2 regions of the Alteriqipengyuania lutimaris genome follow, and region 2 is predicted to be linked to the other one. Evidence: riboswitches for the same ligand, from Rfam matches in the RefSeq annotation. Region 2 holds a riboswitch; the other holds the start of a gene.
The links. A riboswitch is a leader RNA that binds a small molecule or an ion and turns the genes downstream of it on or off. The one in region 2 is predicted to bind cobalamin.
Positions count from the first base shown of each region.

Region 1: it holds a riboswitch for cobalamin, as region 2 does, so the genes downstream of both, DL238_RS14410 (TonB-dependent receptor plug domain-containing protein) here and DL238_RS07055 (hypothetical protein) in region 2, are expected to answer to the same signal.

Region 1 is NZ_QRBB01000002.1:246,405-253,543, forward strand. Features, by position in the region: gene DL238_RS14395 (ABC transporter ATP-binding protein) at 10-768, opposite strand; gene DL238_RS14400 (FecCD family ABC transporter permease) at 765-1,730, opposite strand; gene DL238_RS14405 (ABC transporter substrate-binding protein) at 1,727-2,461, opposite strand; gene DL238_RS14410 (TonB-dependent receptor plug domain-containing protein) at 2,560-4,521, opposite strand; cobalamin riboswitch at 4,620-4,854, opposite strand; gene DL238_RS14415 (cell wall hydrolase) at 5,121-6,161, shown strand; gene DL238_RS16420 (hypothetical protein) at 6,301-6,615, shown strand; gene DL238_RS14425 (putative bifunctional diguanylate cyclase/phosphodiesterase) at 6,789-7,139, shown strand, end outside.
Region 2 is NZ_QRBB01000001.1:1,472,448-1,479,586, forward strand. Features, by position in the region: gene DL238_RS07050 (TonB-dependent receptor plug domain-containing protein) at 1-1,495, opposite strand, end outside; cobalamin riboswitch at 1,667-1,858, opposite strand; cobalamin riboswitch at 1,931-2,140, shown strand; gene DL238_RS07055 (hypothetical protein) at 2,350-2,952, shown strand; gene cobO (cob(I)yrinic acid a,c-diamide adenosyltransferase) at 2,949-3,563, shown strand; gene DL238_RS07065 (cobyrinate a,c-diamide synthase) at 3,560-4,858, shown strand; gene DL238_RS07070 (RNA polymerase sigma factor) at 5,093-5,566, shown strand; gene DL238_RS07075 (FecR family protein) at 5,566-6,543, shown strand; gene DL238_RS07080 (TonB-dependent receptor) at 6,637-7,139, shown strand, end outside.

The DNA of each region.
Region 1 (7,139 bases), on a different contig from region 2:
CGTGCGACCCTAGTTCTTCGTATCGTCTGTAGGATAGCAGGAAAGCACTTTTTCTCCAACATCGCCGTACCACCGCGCCCTTACGCCGAAGACTACTTCGAGATTGGCGTCGGATAGGGCGTCGGCGGGCTCGCCGTCGGCATGAAGTGTTCCGCGGTCGAGCAGGATGATCCGGTCGGCGAGGTTGTGCGCCAGCGACAGGTCGTGGACCACGACCACCACACCCCGCCCGGCATCGGCCTGCAAGCGCAGGTGCCGCGCGAGCGAGGCCTGGTAGGCGAGGTCGAGCGAGGCGAAGGGCTCGTCCGCCAGGATGAAGCGCGGCTCGCCCGCCAGCACCCGCGCCAGCAACGCCCGCGCCCGCTCCCCGCCCGACAGGGTGGAGACGGGGCGGTCGGCGAAGTCTTCCAGCCCCATTGCCGCAATCGCCACCTCGACCGGCTCGTTTCGTCGGTCGCCATGCGCCAGCCGCCCGAGCGAGACGAGATTGCGCACGGAGATATCCCACGCGATCTGCGGTTCCTGCGGCAGGTAGCCGATCGCCTGCGCGCGGGTGCGCGGGTGCATGTCCGCCAGCCGCTTGCCGTCGAGGATCGCCTCGCCATCCGTAGGTCTCAGCACCCCTGCCAGCAGCCGCACGAGCGTCGATTTACCCGCCCCGTTCGGGCCGCAGATCGCGGTAATGCGCGCCGGTTCGATGCTTCCGGATACGCCCCGGAGCCGGTCGTCCAGCGTCAGACCGCGCGCTTCGATCACACTGGCGCTCATGTCAGGCCCATCCCACCGCCGCGGCGCAGGCGCAGCAGCAGCCACAGGAAGAACGGCGCGCCGATCAGCGAAAGGGCGATACCGAGCCGCAGCTCGCTCACCAGCGGCAGCATCCGCAGCACCGCGTCGGCCACCAGCACCAGCAGCCCGCCCGCAAGCGCGCTCGGCACGATCAGCGAGGACGGGCGGCGGTCGGTCAGCGGGCGCACCAGATGCGGTACCATCAGGCCGACGAAGCCGATGATCCCCGCCACCGCCACGCCGCTGCCAATGGTCAGGCCGACGCCCACCACCAGCAGCCAGAGCAGCCTCTCCATCGAAACGCCCATCGAGCGTGCGGCGTCCTCTCCCAGTGTCAGCGCGTCGAGCGCGGCGCCGCTGCGCGCCAGCACCACGATCCCCGCGAGCGTCAGCGGCGCGGCCAGCATCACGTCGGCCCAGCTGCGATCGGTCAGCGCGCCCATCAGCCAGGTGACGATCTCGCTCAGCGCCCAGGGATTGGGCGCGAGGCTGATGACGAGGCTGGTGAGCGCGCCCGCAAGGCTTGCGATCATCAGCCCGGCGAGCGTGAACAGCGCGATCCCACCGCCCCGACCCGCCAGCAGTGCCAGCAGCGCCATCGCCCCGCCCGCGCCCGCCAGCGCGAGGATGGGGAGGAGATATCCGCTCGCCGCGTAGCCCAAGGAGAAGCTCAGCACCGCGCCCAGCGCCGCGCCCGGTGCGATGCCGAACAGGCCCGGATCGGCCAGCGGGTTGCGCAGATAGCCCTGCATCGCCGCACCCGCCGCGCCCAGCCCCGCGCCCACGATCACCGCGAGCAGCGCGCGCGGCAGGCGCAGTTCGGAAACGATCAGCAGCGCGCGCGGCTCGTCGAGCGAAAGGATCGCGGCGCGGCCCGCCAGCAGCGAGAGCGGGATCGCGACCACGAGGCCGCCGAGCAATATCCAGCTGGCGCGAGTCATACTGACCCGTCCCGGATCGCGGCCAGCCGATTACCCGCGCGGATGAGGCTCGGCCCGCCGCAGAAATAGAGCTGCGGGTCGAACTGGGCGCGGCGCGTGTCGAGCTTGCGCAGGGCCGGGTGATGGAGCGTGCGCGACTGTTCGTCGCCCTGCGCGCCTGCATGGAGCAGGATGTCGGGCGGATCGACCAGTACCGCTTCCAGAGGCAGCCGGTCGCCCTGCCCCAGTCCGCGCGTCGCCGCAGCGGGTTGCAGCCCGACCCGGCGCATGAGGTCGACCACCAGCGCGCCGTCGCCCGGCACGATTCCGCCCGCCTGCCACAGGATCGCGGTCTGTCCCGCGTCGCCCGGGCGCGGCGCGGCATCGCCGAGCGCGCGTTCGATCCGCGCAACCAGCGCATCGCCCGCCTCCGTCTCGCCGACCGCGTCGGCCAGCGCGCGCACCTGCGCCAGGTTTTCCTCGACGCTGTTCGACATGCCGAGCACCACCACGGGTATGCCGAGCTGGTCGAGCGCGGCGCGGGTCGCGGGCGGCAGGAAGCTCGACGCGACCACCAGGTCGGCGTGTGCCGCAACGATCTCCTCCACCGAACCCCCGGTTGCAGGCCAGAGGCGCGCCTCGCTCACCGGCATCGACGCGGCGGAGGGGTCGTGGCTGTAATGCGACACAGCCGCCAGCTTGCCCGGCGCGATCTCGGCCAGGATCGCATCGCTGCACGGATTGAGGCTCACGATGCGCAAGCCGTCTTGCTCGCGCGGCTCCGGCGAGGGAGCACACCCCGCCAGAGCGCACGCGATCATGCCGCTCAGCAATGGCGCGGCGCGCATTGCTACAGCCCCACGCGGATCCCGGCGAAGGCCCCGCGCGGCGCCTGGTTGTAGCCGGCGGCGGTTTGGTACTCCTCGTCGAACAGGTTCTCGACCCGCCCGAAGACCTCGACCGGCCGCTCGCCCGCGATCAGCCCCAGCGGCACGCTCACGCGCAGGTCGAACACGGTGTAGCCATCCAGAAGCACGTTGTTGCCCGCATCGTCGAACGCCTCGCCCACGATCCGCAGATCGCCGCCGATGACGGGCGCGCCGATGGTTTCGGGCAGCGGCGCCCAGTCGAGCGACAGCGTGCCCGCGTGTTCGGGGCGCCGGGCCAGCCGGTTGCCGAAATTGGCGGTGCCATCGCTGCGATTTTCGGCCTCGGTATAGGCATAGGCGGCGCGCAGCCGCAGACCCTCGACCGGCGATGCGCCCGCTTCCACCTCGATCCCGCGCGCCCGCGCCTGCGTCACATTGTCGTAGGTGCCGAAGGGCCGGTTTTCGCAGATGCCGGTCTGGTCCGGACAGCCAATAAAGGCGATCAGGTTCTCGCTGTCGCGCTGGAAGGCGGTGACGCTGGCATAGAACGGCGAAATCCGCGTCCCGTAGGCGAGCCCCAGATCGTAGCTGGTGCTTTCTTCGGGCTGGAGCGCCGCGTTGCCGTAGTCGGAGAAGAGCTGGTACAGCGAAGGCGCCTTGAAACCTTCGCCCACGCTCGCGCGCAGGCGCAGGTCGGGCACGATCTCGTAGGTGAAGTCGCCGCCGAAGCTCGTCGCTCCGCCGAAATCCTCATGTTCGTCCTGCCGCAGGCCGAGATGGCCGGAAATGCCGCGGAATTCGATCCCGAGCTGCGCGTAGGCCCCGAAGATCGAGGTTTGGGCGTCGCTGACCGCCCCGTACGACGTGCTCTCGTAGTCGGACCAGAGGTTCTCGGCCCCGAAATTGACGATCAGCGGACCGATCGGCCGCCATTCGCCGCGCAGTTCGACCCGTTCGGAACCCCCGTCGCTTTCGAACGTCGGGTCGAGCCCTGAGCCGGGCAGGTTCGCGCGCTCGATATCGGATACCGAATAGGCCCCGCGCAGGTAGAGCGGCCCGCCGTCGTAGAGCGCGCCGACCACGCCCGAAAGCTGGCGCGTCTCCTGCACCTCGGGCGTGTCGCCGAGGGTGAAGCTGGGCGCAGGGAAGCCATCGATTTCGAGCGTGCCGTCGGCATAGCGGCCGCTCGCGAAGATTTCGAACGTGCGGCTGAGATAGGCGCGCCCGCGCAGGTTGTAGGCCTGCTGGCGGAAACCGTCGGGCTCGGTCCCGCTGGCGGCGGCCGAGAAACCGTCGGTCGTCAGGTAGCTCGCCGATCCGCCGAGAAAGCCGATATCGCCCGCAATGCCGCCTTCCACGCTGGTGGAAACGGTCTCGCGCGAGCCCGCCTCGACCGAGCCGGCGAGGCCCGTGCGCTCGAAAGTAGAGGCGACGAGCACCCCGGCGAGCGCATCCGCGCCCCAGATCACGGAGTTGGAGCCGCGCAGCAGTTCGACCTTGGCAAGGTTGCTGCTGGTCAGCGTGCCGAAGTCGAAACCGCCAGCGGGCGCGGCGGTATCGGCCACCCGCACGCCGTCGATCAGCACCAGCAACTGGTCGTTGCTCGCGCCGCGCACCGATACGCCGGTCGTCGCGCCCAGCCCGCCGGTGCGGTTGATGGTGACGCCGGGCACGCGCTGGAGCACGCGGGTGAAGTCGGGGCCCTGGATGTCGGCGATTTCCTCCGCCCCGATCACGGTCACGGGCTGGCCTGTATCCTCGACCTCGCTCGGGCTGCCGGTGACGGTGATCGTCGTGGCTTCGTCGTCGAGGGTGTAGGCTTCGGACGCCAGAACCGGATCGCCCCCGCCCTGCTGCACGTCGTCCTGCTGCACGTCGTCCTGAGCAAGCGCCGGTGTGGCCAGCCCCAGGATCGAGCACCCGAGAAACAGAAATTTACGCATGTCTTCTCCATCACAAGCCTTGCTGTCGCTCATGACGGAAGGCGTCGGACGCATTGCGACACCCTTCCTCCGCTGCCCTCGGTACACCCCGCCCGTGGCCGAACGACGTATCGCAGGCAGGTCTCCTGGCTCCCGGATCGTCGCGGCTCCCCCCACCTTCCCGTTCCCGCGCCGAAGCGTCGAGGGACAGTGGCGTTTTGGGCGGACCGCTCCCCGGTCACAGTTGCGGGGGCAGCCGGGGCTTGTCCGCTCCGCTATTCGCGGTCCGGCTCCCCGTTCCCTCTTAGGCGGGCGGGCCATCCGCCCACCCACACCTGCAATACGCGGGCGGCCGTAGGCGCATTCACGCAGGCGGGCAACACCGCTCTTTCGAGCCGTTGGACAAGTTAGCTGGGCGTTAACCAGATTGCTTTACCTGTAGGTACGATATGTCCCGTAATGTAACCGTGCGGTCAGTCCCAGGCGCGCCCCAACCCCTATCGTCTTAGACTGACCGTATCTTTTCCGCTTCAGTCAGGATTGCTTTGCCCCAGGCCTCCCGCCCGACACCACCGGCCGCGCGTTCGCCGAGAACCCGTAGGCCATGGCGCGGGATTGCGGTGCTGGTGGGTGCCATCACGCTCCCCGCGATGGGCGCGCAGGCCGAGTGGCGCATGCAGCAGGTCGCCCCGCAGGCGAGCGAGATCGTGGCGAATGCACAGATCGAACCGCTCGAGAGCGAGCGGGCGGGCGCGACCTTCCCCGGCTCCGCGCTCTATTTCCTCGCCGATCCCCCCGCTGCGGCCAGCTTTGCCAATGTCGCGGTCGACACACCGGGCGCGGTCAATCCGATCGCGGCGTGGAACGGCGATCCCGATGCGGCGATCGCGATCGAGACGGCGGGGCCGGCCGCACGCGGCTTCGTCAGCCGCGGTACCGGGATCGACAAGGCGCGCGCGCTCGATTGCCTTGCCAAGGCGGTCTATTACGAGGCCGCGAGCGAGAGCGAGGGCGGCCAGCGCGCGGTGGCGCAGGTGGTGCTCAACCGCGTGAGCCATCCGGCCTATCCCAGGACCGTGTGCGGCGTCGTCTACCAGGGATCGCAGCGGCGCACCGGCTGCCAGTTCACTTTCACCTGCGATGGGTCGCTGAACCGCAAGCCTTCGGCGACGCACTGGGCACGCGCGCTCTCGGTGGCGCGCCGTGCGCTCTCGGGCGAGGTCTATGGGCCGGTCGGCCTCGCGACCCATTATCACACGACCTGGGTGAATCCCTACTGGGCGCCCAGCCTCGCGCATATCGGCACGATCGGTGCGCACCGCTTCTACCGCTGGCCGGGCGCCGCCAGCCGCCCCGCGGCCTTCAGCGATTTCTACTCCGGCGGCGAACCTTCGCCCTCGCCCGCACGCGCGGCCCAGGCCAGCGATCCCGCACCCGATCCGGTGGAAGTCGCGCGGGACTATGCAAGCGCGGGCGCAGCGCGCGAGCCGGCATCGGCATCGGCACCGTCCTACACCGTGGCTGCCGGAGCGAACGGCAGGCAACCAGACCCGGCCGCCGGCCGCACGCAGCCCGATCGCCCGCAACCCGCGACCGAGGGACCGGGCAGCGTCCGGCCGGAATATGCCAATAGCGGGCAGTGGATTTCCCGCCCGCAATAAGGCCGCGAGGGCGCGTCCGACCCGGCCCGGCTCGCGGGACGAGGTTAATTGCGCTAAACCTTGATTATCCGCATAAAATTCACGCTGTGTACCTACCGCTGAAGGGACAGCGAACACACGTTCAAGGATTGTCCCATACATGAGTCGCGGCCTCGCCCCCACGCGTCCTTCCTACCGGCTCTCTTACTCCGGCGCCCTGCCCGTACGCATCCCGGAAGCCGCCAACGACAATGTCGCGCCGGGTCGCACCGCGCAGAGCGAGGGCGAGCTGCGCGCTGCGCTCGACCATTTCGCGCGCCACCACCTCAACGCCGCGCACGACGCCTACGAGCGCGCCAATCATGCGCTGGCAAAAGGGGACCAGACCGATTTCCACTACTGGGCGGACGTCTGCCGCGCGCTCGATCGCCGTCTGGCGGGCACCCTCGCCAGCGGAAGAGACGGCCAGCCCTGAGACATCCAGGGCCCCCGCCGACCGCATTCGGCTCCGGTTTTGGGTGCGAGGGAGTGGTAACGCTCCCGTTAAGCAATTCGTGACGGTTACTGCTTAGTCCGGTGTCCACGATGATGCCCGGAGATATCCGTCGAGCCTACAGGATGCTTCTTCGCCGATTGTCCGGCGACGAGATGAGCGAACGCGCGCGCCGTGTGCTCGTCACGACGCTCTACACGCACCCCTTCAGCCTCGCGAGCGGCGCGGTCATCGGCACTCTGATCGGCGTCTTCCTCGCGATTAACGTTCCCGAACCGCCGGTGATCGCCTGCGTGGTGGTGTTCTCGCTGGTGGGGATCGCCCGCGTGTGGTCCTCGCTCCGGCTGGTGAAGACCGACGACACGTCGACCCACGCGCTCGAATTCTGGTTCGAGATCGGCGCGTTCTCCTACGCCCTGCTGTTCGGCGTGATCGGCGCGATGGCGCTGGTGTACGATACACCGACCCACGTCGCCGTGGTCGTCGTCGTCAATGCGGTCGGTTAC
Region 2 (7,139 bases):
AGTAGCCAAAACGCTCAACATCGCTGCCGGGAATGAAGCATTCGGGCGGCAGCGGGCCCGGGGACGGGCAGTAGGCGAAATCGATCAGATTGTCGGTGTCGCGCTCGAAATACACCGCCGAGAACGTCACACGCTCATCCAGCAGATCTTGCTCAATCCCCGCTTCCCAGCCCTTGGCATGCTCGGGTTCGAGGTCCGCGAAACCATACTGGCTGAACAGCTGGTAGAGCGAGGGCGCCTTGAAGCCTTCGGAATAGTTCGCCCGCAGCCGCGTGCCCCCATCCCATGGCTCGAAGCTCGCGCCGGCGCCGAACACCGTGTTCTCGCCAAAGCGCGTGTGATCGTCGTAGCGCACCCCGCCATCGATCGTCAGCCCGGCGACCGGCGTGACGCGCGCCAGCGCATAAAGGCTGTTCGTGTCCGCCTGTGCGCGGGTCACCTCGACCGGCGCGGTATTGTCGCGCGGGGAGGCGGTGCGCATGCGCTGTTCCTCGCGCTCCGCCCCGAAGGAGACCTGCACCATATCGGACAGCGTCAGGTCGCCCTGATATTCGTAGCGGCGTGTGCGCCCCTGCGCGTCGAACGTCTGGTTGCGGACCGATCTCGCAGGATCGAAATTGTCGCGGTCGGTCCGGGTCTCGATGAAGGCGAGGCGGTTGATGAGCCGCCCGTCGAGCACGGTCGCGTTGATCCCAGCATAGGTCGCCCAGGTCTGCGTCACACCATAGGCAAGCGTGTCGCCCGAAGAGCCGTCGAAATCATTGCTGCCATGCGAGTAGTAGCCGCGCAGGTCTGCCGAGAGCGTGGGCGCGATCCTGGCTGTCAGAGTGCCACTGGCCGACTGGCGTTCGAACCCGTCCCGCTCGGTCCCGCTGGCGCGCGCGGAAATGCCGTCGGTGGTGAAGGTGCTGCCTGCGATCCGCCAGTCGAGCAGTTTGCCGCTGCCGCCGACGCCCGCGCGCGCATTCAGCGTGTTGCGCGATCCGCCCTCGATCGAGACACGGCCTTCGAGCGGCGCGGTGGGGCGGTTGGTGCGCACGTTGACCACGCCGCCGATGGCATTGCTGCCCCACAGGATCGACTGCGGCCCGCGCAAGATTTCGATCCGCTCGATATCGTCGGCGAACAGGTTGCCGAAATCCGCGCCGCCATCGGTGGTGGAGGCATCGGCCAGCCGCATCCCGTCGACGACGAGGACGGCCTGGCCCGCATCGGCCCCGCGTATGCGCAACGAGGTGGCGGTGCCGTAGCCGCCATTGCGGCTCAGGCTGATGCCGGGCGTGCGCACCAGCACGTCGGACACCGCGATGGGCTGGTCCTGCTCGATCCGCTCGAGGTCGAGCACGGTGACCGAGGACGACACGCGATCGGTCTCGACCGGCGTGCGGAGGGCGGAGACGACGATGGTATCGTCGGTGTCCTGCGCATGGGCGGCGGTGGAAAACGACAGAACAGCGGCGAGCGCCAGGATAGAAATACGATAGTTTTCGGGCATGAATATTCCCCAGAAGTGACACGACGCTCCGCGCGGATCGTGTCTGGGGAATGACGGGAACAGGCACCGCGAGGCGCACGCACCAGCCATCCCATCCGGCACGCGCCGCACGAGGCAATGGCTGTCGTTTCTCGAGGAAGACCCCGTTCGGCCGGCACACCCTGTCCGGACGAAGAACGACGGCGTCAGGCAGGTCTCCTGGCTCGCGGGTCGATGCCGGTCGGGCCGCCTTCTCGGGCCGCTTGCGCGCCCCAATGGCATGATGGCCGATGGCTCTCCGCTCACAGTTGCAGGGGCAGCCACGGTCTTGAACCGCGTTCCCTTTCAATCCCCTCTCGGGGAACCTGAAGCTTGACCGCCCGATATGCGGGGGCGAAGCGCGTGGCAAGCTGATTGTGCAATCGCGAAGCCTTGCCTGCGCTGCCGATCCTCCATATCAGGGGCGGCGTAACGGGTGCCCGCAAGGGCTTAATCGGGAAGTCCGCCAGGCTGGCATCGCCAGCCCAATCCGGCACTGCTCCCGCAACTGTAACCGGTGAGCGGACCGCCATCGCGCCATTGCAAGGGCATTGCGCCCTTTCGAGAAGGCGGCGGTATCGCGTCGAACCGGCAAGTCAGGAAACCGGCCCGTTGCCGTCGTTCTTCGCCCGGGCGGGATGTACCGGTCGAAAGAGGGTCCGATCCCTTGGTGGACGACACCTGTGTGTGCGTTGAAGAGGGAGGGCCGTCATCCGGCACTCGCGATCCTGTTTGTGCGCCATGGCCCCCGGTCATGGCCTTCTGTCCCGTGGCCCCTGCCTTTGCGGCTGGGCGCTCCGGGCAACGCATCGTTGCAACTTCAAGGGAGTCCAATGATGTCCGATCTATCCACCACCGCCCCGTCCGATCACGCGATCCGGCGGTTCGACATTCTCGTCTTCGCCGCGCTCGCCGCGGTCATGCTGGCGACCCGTCCGCATTCGCTGAGCGAATTCGTGCACCTGCCCGAAACCAGCCTCGCCAGCTTCCTAGTCGCCGGGTTCTACATCCGCCCGCGCCTTGCCTTCCTCGCGCTGTTCGCGCTGGCCTTCGCGATCGATCTCGCGGTGATCGGGATCGAGGGTGGCGAGAGCTTCTGCTTCACCATCGCCTACTGGATGCTGCTGCCCGCCTATTGCGTCATGTGGCTGGCGGGGCGCTTCGCCGCCGCGCGGCTCGAGGTGAAGCCCGCGCATCTGCCCGCACTGATCGCCATCGTCGCGGGCGCGGCATTCGTTTCCAACGCCTTTTCCAGCGGCGGGTTCTATGCGCTGAGCGGGCATTTCCCCGATGCGACGCTGGCCGGCTGGCTGCCGCGCCTCGAACGCTATTTCCCCGGCACGCTGATCGCCACGCTGAGCTGGACCGGCATCGCGGTGGTCGCGCATGTCACGGCGCGCAGCCTGACGGTCCAGCGCGTGCCGGACAGCACCCGGTGAGCGAGACCGACAAGGAAGAGATCGATCGCCGCCACCGTGCCCGCACCGCGAAGCGCAAGGCGGTGGTCGACAAGCGGATTGCGGCGGCGCAGGAGGACAAGGGCCTGCTGCTGGTCCTGACCGGGAACGGCAAGGGCAAGTCCTCCTCCGCCTTCGGGATGGTCGCGCGCACGCTGGGCTATGGCCACAAGGCGGCGGTGTTCCAGTTCATCAAGGGCAAGGAGGAAGTGGGCGAGCGCGCGTTTTTCGCACGCGATCCCAACATGCGCTGGGAACGCTGCGGCGAAGGCTTTACCTGGGAAACGCAAAACCGCGACCGCGATATCGCCGCCGCCCGCGCGGGGTGGGAAAAGGCGAAGGAGGCACTCGCCGATCCCTCGATCCACCTCGTGGTGCTCGACGAGCTGACCTATCTCATCACCTATCGCTATCTCTCGCTGGAAGAGATCATGCCCGCGATCGAGGCCCGGCCGCCGATGCAGCATGTCGTCATCACCGGGCGCGGCGCAAACGACGTGTTCCTGGAGGCGGCGGACACGGTCAGCGCGATCCGCGATGTGAAGCATGCCTTTCGCGCGGGGGTTCGCGCGCAGAAAGGCATCGATCTTTGACCGGCAGCGCGCGCTGCCCCGCGCTGATGGTCGCCGCGCCTGCGTCGGGGCAGGGCAAGACAACGATCACCGCCGCCCTCGCACGCCGCTACTGCGATCGTGGCCTGCGGGTGCGCGTGTTCAAGTGCGGGCCCGACTTCCTCGACCCGATGATCCTCGAGCGGGCGAGCGGGCATCCGGTCCTCTCGCTCGACCTGTTCATGGTGGGCGAGGATGATTGCCGCCGCCTGCTCTACGAGGCGGCGTGCGAGGCGGACATCATCCTTGTCGAAGGCGTCATGGGCCTGTTCGACGGCGATCCGTCGGCTGCGGATATCGCCGCCCGCTTCGGCCTCCCGGTGCTGGCGGTAATCGACGGTTCGGCCATGGCGCAAAGCTTCGGCGCGATCGTCCACGGCCTCGCCACCTACCGCAGCGATATCGCGCTGCATGGCGCGATCGCCAATCGCGTGGGAAGCGCGCGCCATGCTGCCATGCTGGAAGACAGCGTGCGCGCGCCGGTGCGCTGGCTGGGTGCAGTCGAGCGCAGCGCCGACTTCGCCTTGCCCGAACGCCATCTCGGCCTGCTGATGGCGGATGAGATTGCCGGCTTGGACGAACGGATCGCGGCCTGCGCGCGAGGGCTCCCTTCCGCAGTGGACGAGCTGCCGCCGCCGGTCACCTTTAGCCCCGGTACGAGCGAAGCCGCGCTTCCGCCATATCTCGAAGGACAACGCATGGCGATCGCCCGCGATGCCTGTTTCGCCTTCATCTATCCCGACAATCTGGCGGTGCTTCGCGAGCTGGGGGCGGACCTCCATTTCTTCTCCCCGCTTGCGGGAGACTCATTGCCCGATTGCGATGCGCTCTGGCTGCCCGGCGGCTATCCCGAACTCCATGCCCAAGCGCTGGCGAACAACCGCGCTTTCCTCGATGCGCTGCGTAGCCATCACGAACGGGGCCGGCCGATCCTCGCCGAATGCGGGGGCATGATGGTTTGCGCGCAGGAACTGCAGACGATCGACGGGCAATCGCATGGCATGGCGGGGCTGATGCCCGGCCGGACGATCATGCAATCACGCCTTGGCGGGCTCGGCCTGCAAGAGTGCCGATGGTCCGGTGGCACAATGCGCGGGCACGCATTTCACTATTCGCGAATGGAAACGCAGATGGAGCCTTTCGCGCGGTCCCGCAATCCGAATGGAGGATCCGACGAGGCAATCTACCGCCTGGGTTCGCTCCTCGCCAGCTACGTCCATCTCTATTTCCGGTCGGACCCCAACGCCTTGGCGGCAATCGTTCACGGGCATTTTTGACGACCCATCGGGCCGATAGCGCACAGCGCAGTTCCACATCGTGCGGGCCGGGCCTTCCAAGCCTACTCCCCCCTTACCTGCGGCCTGCCTACTAGCCGGCCATCGCCAGCCCCCGCGCCGCCGCCGATGAGGTGAGCGCATGCACGACACTCGACACCACTGGCTCTTTGCAAGCCAGACCATATCCGTATTGTCGGATTTCGGGTTCGCAGACGTCAGGATAGATAGAGGGATATGTCGAGGATCCCAGAGATGCTGGAAAAGGCGCGGCGGGCCGTTCTCCGTCGCGGCCTTTCACGCGAGGATGCTGACGAAATCGTGCACGAGGCTTTCATCAAGATCGATGCCTATGCGCAGGCCAGCGAAGTCCGGTCGCAGGAAGGCCTGCTCGTCTCGACGGCGATCAACCTGTCGATCGATAGCCAGCGTCGCGATGCGAGGGCACCCTTCGTCCAGCATCCCAACGTCCAGCTCGTATCCAGCAATGATCCCGATCCTGCCGATATTCTCGATGCGCGGGCGAGACTCGAGCACCTTTCGGCGGGCGTCGCGCACCTCAACGAAAGGACGCGCCGGATCCTGCTGCTGCGTCGGCTGGACAATCTGAGCTATGCCGAGATTGCCGAGCGCGAGCAGATGAGCGTCGCCGCCGTAGAGAAGCAGGTCGCTCGCGCGACTCTGAAACTCATGCAGTGGATGGAAAGCTGATGAGCCGCGGTGCGGATATTGCGAGAGGCAGGGATGCCGAAGCGGCTGCGTGGCTGGTGCGATTGGACAGCGACGCGGACGCACAATCCCGCGAAGCGCACGAAGCCTGGCTGGCTCAAGACGAAGAACACGCCCGCGCGTTCGAGAGGGCCGAAGAGGTGTGGTCCATGCTGCCCCGGGCTGCTGCGCAATCGCCTGTTGCAGCAAGCCACGGCCCCGGAAATGCCTCTGCGCCCAGGTGGGCGATGGCCGCCTGCCTCGCGCTCGTCATGCTGGCCGGCGCATTCGTCCTGACCCGGCTTCCCGGTCACCAGACCTTGCAGACTGCGCCTGGCGAGCAGGCGGTCGAACGCCTTGCCGATGGCAGCACCGCCTCGCTCGACACCATGACCCGCGTTTCGGTCGATTTCGACGACAACCGGCGGGCACTGACTCTGGACGAGGGCGAGGCCGTGTTCGACGTAGCGCACGATGCCGAGCGCCCCTTCATCGTGCGGGCCGGCACCATGCAGGTCCGGGCGGTGGGGACGCGGTTCGTGGTCCGCCATGTCGGCACCGATACGTCGGTGACCTTGCTTGAAGGCAGGATTGCCGTGTCCCGACTTGGAGAGGACGGGCGCCCGAAACCTGTCGCGATCGCGCAGGGCGGGCGCTCCCTGCGCAGCGGCGAGCGATTGCGATTGACCGTCAACGGCGGGGCACGGAGCGACCGGCGCGCGATCGAGGATGTGGCCGCCTGGCGGCGCGGGCGCGTGGTCTTCGATGACGTTCCGCTGGGCGAAGCGGTCAGCGAGTTGAACCGGTACGGAGGCGAACGGCTCGCAGTCGGTTCGGGCGTCGCGGGGCTTGCGGTATCGGGCAGCTTCTCCACCGCCGATCCCGCCAGCTTCGCCGAAGCAGTATCCGCCCTGCACAATCTTCACGTACGCGAATCCAGCCAGACGCTCGTTATCGAAAGTCCGGTGACGCAAAACTGAAAAAAAGTTTCGCGCCCCCTGTCGGTTTTGCAATGCAGCATCGTCTATGAGGCAGGGGCGGGCGGGACCGGCCCTTTTTTGAAGGGGGCCGAATTGTACCGTTCACTAACTACCTCTCTGCTTGCCATCGGTGCTGCCACGATCAGCACGGCGGCGTATGCTCAGGTTGCACCTGAAACCACCTACAGCTTCGATCTTCCGGCACAGCCGATGGGAGATGCGCTGACGTCCGTTGCCGAAAGGACGGGCACCAACGTCGTCTATAACGGACAGGATGTGGCCGGTCGCCGCGCTCCGGCCATCCGCGGTACCTTTACGGCACAGACCGCCTTCGAACGCATCCTGGCCGGTTCGGGTCTGACACTGATGCGCACCAGCAGCGGTGCTTTCGTCGTGTCCTCCGCCGCGCAGGGAAGCGCGACGAGCGGGCGCAGCGCGATTTCCGGATCGGTCACCGGGGCCAACAGCGGACGCGGGCTGGAAGGCGCGCTGGTCCGCATCGTGGAGACCGGGCAGACGACGGCGGTCGACAGCTTCGGCGATTTTCGCTTCGCGAATGTTCCGGCGGGCGACTACACGCTGGAGATATCGTTTCT